DNA from 2 places in the Weizmannia sp. FSL W8-0401 genome. Region 1 is predicted to be linked to the other one. Evidence: a T-box and tRNA genes for the amino acid it is inferred to sense, from the RefSeq annotation. Region 1 holds a T-box; the other holds one or more tRNA genes.
What was found. The T-box of region 1 lies ahead of leuS (leucine--tRNA ligase). A T-box ahead of a tRNA ligase gene usually reads a tRNA of that ligase, here a tRNA-Leu.
Positions count from the first base shown of each region.

Region 2: it has a tRNA-Leu gene. The T-box ahead of leuS (leucine--tRNA ligase) is inferred to sense a tRNA for this amino acid. The anticodon was not compared.

Region 1 is NZ_JBBPAG010000001.1:2,188,897-2,191,096, reverse strand. It holds gene NSU00_RS10690 (MDR family MFS transporter) at 1-961, shown strand, start outside; T-box leader at 1,016-1,222, shown strand; gene leuS (leucine--tRNA ligase) at 1,292-2,200, shown strand, end outside.
Region 2 is NZ_JBBPAG010000001.1:2,430,309-2,432,508, reverse strand. It holds gene NSU00_RS11975 (LLM class flavin-dependent oxidoreductase) at 47-1,066, shown strand; tRNA gene NSU00_RS11970 (tRNA-Leu) at 1,184-1,265, shown strand; gene NSU00_RS11965 (zinc-dependent alcohol dehydrogenase family protein) at 1,657-2,200, shown strand, end outside.

The DNA.
Region 1 (2,200 bases):
CCTGATTTCCGCCGTTGCGCTTGCCGGCTTGACATGGAACCACGCTTGGCCGGATTATGTATTTTTCCTCGGCGCAATCGGGCTCGGTTCCGGCATGATCGGCCCGGCGATCCTTGCAATGGCGGGCGCGGCTTGGAAAGGCGGAGGGAGAAAAGCGTTCAATGCCATCTATGTCGCCAACAACATCGGGGTTGCACTCGGTGCCGCGCTGGGCGGTGTGATTGCCTCTTATTCCATTGACCTTATTTTTGCAGCGAATCTTGCACTTTTTCTCGTTTTTATGGCGATTGCCATCTTCGGCTACCGGAATATTGCCGAAAAACATGCTGGGTATGCGGGAGCAGCCGCTGTTTCTGCCAAAAGTGCAGGAAGGGCGCAAGTGGCATCCCTCATCATATTATGCTTTGCTTATTTCCTGGCATGGACGGCGTACACGCAATGGACGGCTACGATTTCCACTTATACGCAGACGCTTCATATATCGCTGAACAAGTACAGCTTTCTTTGGACATTGAACGGCGCGATCATCGTGCTCGGCCAGCCGCTCCTTTTGCCGTTTTTAAAGCGGTTCTTGCCGGAAGTAAAACAGCAAATTGTTGCTGGGACGGCCATTTTTATGCTGTCATTCGCTGTCGTTGCCTTTGCCGGGCATTTTCCCGGTTTTGCAGTGGCAATGGGCATTTTAACGGTCGGGGAAATGCTTGTCTGGCCGGCTGTGCCCGCAGTTGCCAATACGCTTTCGCCGAAAGGGCGGGAAGGGTTTTACCAGGGCATCATTAACAGTGTCGCAACATGCGGCAGAATGATTGGCCCTGTTGTAGGCGGGTTTGTCGCAGATGCATTCGGCATGAAGGCATTGTTCGGATTGCTCATTTTCTTTCTCGCCGTTTCCCTTTTACTGGCCTTGTTGTATGACCGCCCGCTCGCAAAAAAACCGCATTCTGAGGTGGCAGGAAAATAATGTTGAAACCGGGAATGAATTTCTGTAAAATAGGATATAAATTGAATAAACGATAGAAGAACGTTGACAAGGAGCAGTAACGGCGGCACTGAAACAAGAGAATTGGCGGGAGGTGCAAGCCAATCAGGGAACCCCGTGAACTCGCCTTTGAGTTGCAAATATGAACCCGTTTTAGTATTTGCCGTATTCCGCGTTAAGGACTTAAAGTGAGTGCTTGCACTAATTTGGGTGGTACCGCGGGAGAACCCTCTCGTCCCTTTTTCGTGGGATGGGAGGTTTTTTGTGTTGCTTTGTTGTCAATGTCGATACATAAAAAAGGAGGAGTCTGTCATGAGTTTTGACCACCGGAAAATCGAAAAGAAATGGCAGCATTACTGGGAAGAACATCAAACGTTCCGTGCCGGTGAAGACGAAAATAAACCAAAATTTTACTGCCTGGATATGTTTCCGTACCCGTCGGGGGCGGGCCTCCACGTCGGGCACCCGGAAGGATATACGGCGACCGACATCATCTCGCGGGCGAAACGGATGCAAGGGTATAATGTGCTCCATCCGATGGGCTGGGATGCATTCGGGCTTCCGGCTGAGCAGTATGCGATTGATACCGGCAATGATCCGGCTGTTTTCACGATTCAAAATATCCATACATTCCGCCGCCAGATCAAAGCGCTCGGGTTTTCCTATGATTGGGACAGGGAAATCAACACATCTGATCCGGAATATTATAAATGGACGCAGTGGATTTTTCTGCAGCTGTGGAAAAACGGGCTTGCTTATATTGATGAAGTGCCGGTCAACTGGTGCCCTGAGCTCGGAACCGTGCTTGCAAACGAAGAAGTCATTGACGGCAAGAGCGAACGCGGCGGGCATCCGGTCATCCGCAAACCGATGCGCCAGTGGATGCTGAAAATTACCGCCTACGCGGACCGCCTTCTTGAAGACCTCGAGGAACTGGACTGGCCGGAAAGCATTAAGGATATGCAGCGCAACTGGATCGGCCGTTCGGAAGGGGCGGAAGTGACATTCCAGGTTGAAGGCACAAATGAAACGTTCACCGTCTTCACGACCCGCCCGGATACGCTGTTCGGGGCGACCTACGCCGTGCTTGCGCCGGAACACCCGCTTGTGAATAAAATTAAAACGAAAGAGCAGGCCGAAGCGGTCCAGGCTTACATTGCCCAGGTGCAGTCAAAAAGCGACCTCGAACGGACCGACCTTGCGAAAGAAAAAACCGGCGTA
Region 2 (2,200 bases), 240 kb from region 1:
TTTACAATAGATCTATCTTCACGAGTAGAAGGAAAGGAAGCGGACAATGGGTAGTCAAAAAAAGTTAAATGATGTTGCATTTTCGGTTTTAGATTTGATCCCTGTTTTATCTGGAAAGACACCGGCAGATTCGTTTAAAAATAGCCTGAGCCTGGCACAGCATGTTGAAAATTGGGGCTACAAACGATACTGGCTCGCGGAACACCATAATATGGTTGGAGTAGCCAGCTCTGCAACGGCTGTTTTAGTCGGGTATATAGCGGCAGGGACGAAAACCATCCGTGTCGGGTCTGGCGGGGTGATGCTTCCAAATCATGCACCGCTTGTCGTGGCTGAGCAGTTTGGAACACTGGGTTCTATCTATCCAGGCAGAATAGATCTCGGCCTTGGCCGTGCGCCTGGTACGGACCAATTGACAGCTGCGGCGCTCAGAAGAAATTTAAAGGGCGGGGAAATGGATTTTCCGGATAATGTCCAAGAACTGATGAACTATTTTCTCTCGGATAAAGAACGCAGGACTTATGCACGGGCCGTCGTGGCAGAAGGGGTGGATGTTCCGGTTTGGCTTCTTGGATCAAGTACATACAGTGCCACACTTGCTGCGAGGCTCGGTCTGCCGTTTGCGTTTGCGAGCCATTTTGCACCAGCGCAATTGTTTGATGCTTTATACCTTTATCGGGAGAACTTCAAACCGTCCAAGTATTTGCAAAAGCCATATGTGATTGCGTGTGTGAATGGCGTAGCAGCTGACACAGATGCAGAAGCAGAAAGAATCGCAACAAGCCTGTACCAGTTTTTCCTCGGCGTTATCCGAGGCAAATCGCAGACGCTGCAGCCGCCTGTCGATAGCATGAACGGGATTTGGACCCCGTTTGAAAAAGAAGCGGCATTGCGTCAGCTTGAATATGCTTTTATCGGTTCAAAACAGACAATCAAAGAGAAAATGGAAGAATTTTTGGATGATACACAGGTCGATGAGTTGATGTTTGTATCGCATATTTACAACCATGAAGAGCGGCTGCGGTCTTATGAGATCCTAAGTGAACTGAAGGAAGGTCATGCCTGAAGAGGGAAGCTGTTTTGCTTCCCTTTTTCACAAAATGGTTATTGACATTTTTTACGATCTGGATATAATTATAAAAGTGACATAACAAACAGCTTTGTTTGCGGTTCATAGGATCATGCCGGTGTGGCGGAATTGGCAGACGCGCACGACTCAAAATCGTGTTCCTTCGGGAGTGTCGGTTCGACCCCGACCACCGGTATCAAAAGATCGCATTTCAGTTTTTCGGTGAAACGTTCCTTACAATACCGTAAGGAGCGTTTTTTCATTTTCCGGTAGAAGATACTCTCTTCAATCGTGTGAAGGGTAAAAGGAAAGGGATGAATTTCGGTTTGCGTTTACTAAAGGCTGTTTATTTGTTTTTTTCACGATTCAGCCGTAAAATAAAATAAAGAATTTGATAATAGTGAATGTATACACAAATCAGTACTCTTATCAAGGTTATGAAGTACGATACCCGCTAGTTCCGGGCGTTCCGGATTTGTTCAGCAATCCCAATTCGCCTTACACAAAGCATATAAGTGATATTCGTAGACTTTGAAAACCGTTCAAGTGCGCTGATACATAACGAATTTCAGAGGAGATGGGTGAGAGTGAAGATCAGAGCTGCTGTACTACGGGAATCAGGTGCTGCTATGCCATATGCAGCAAGCAAACCGATTAAAATTGAAACATTGGAGCTCGATGAACCGCAACAAGGGGAAGTGCTTGTTAAGATGAAGACGGCCAGTTTGTGCCACTCGGATTTATCTGTTATAAATGGCAGCAGACCCCGGCCTTTACCGATGGCTCTTGGGCATGAGGCTGCCGGTGAAGTGGTGAAAACCGGTGAAGGCGTGACGGATCTTGCACCGGGTGACCATGTTGTTTGTGTGTTTGTGCCAAGCTGTGGCGAATGCCTGCCGTGCAAGGAGGGACGCCCTGCATTATGCGAAACGGGTGCGGCTTCAAACGCGGCAGGCACTTTACCAGGGGGCGGCATCCGGCTGCATGCAAATGGTGAAGACATCAGGCACCATCTCGGCGTATCCGCTTTTTCAGAATATGCTGTTGTGTCCCGTCGTTCTTTGATTAAGATTGAAAAAGAGATTCCGTTTGAAAAGCTTGCCCTTTTTGGATGCGCTGTCATAACGGGAG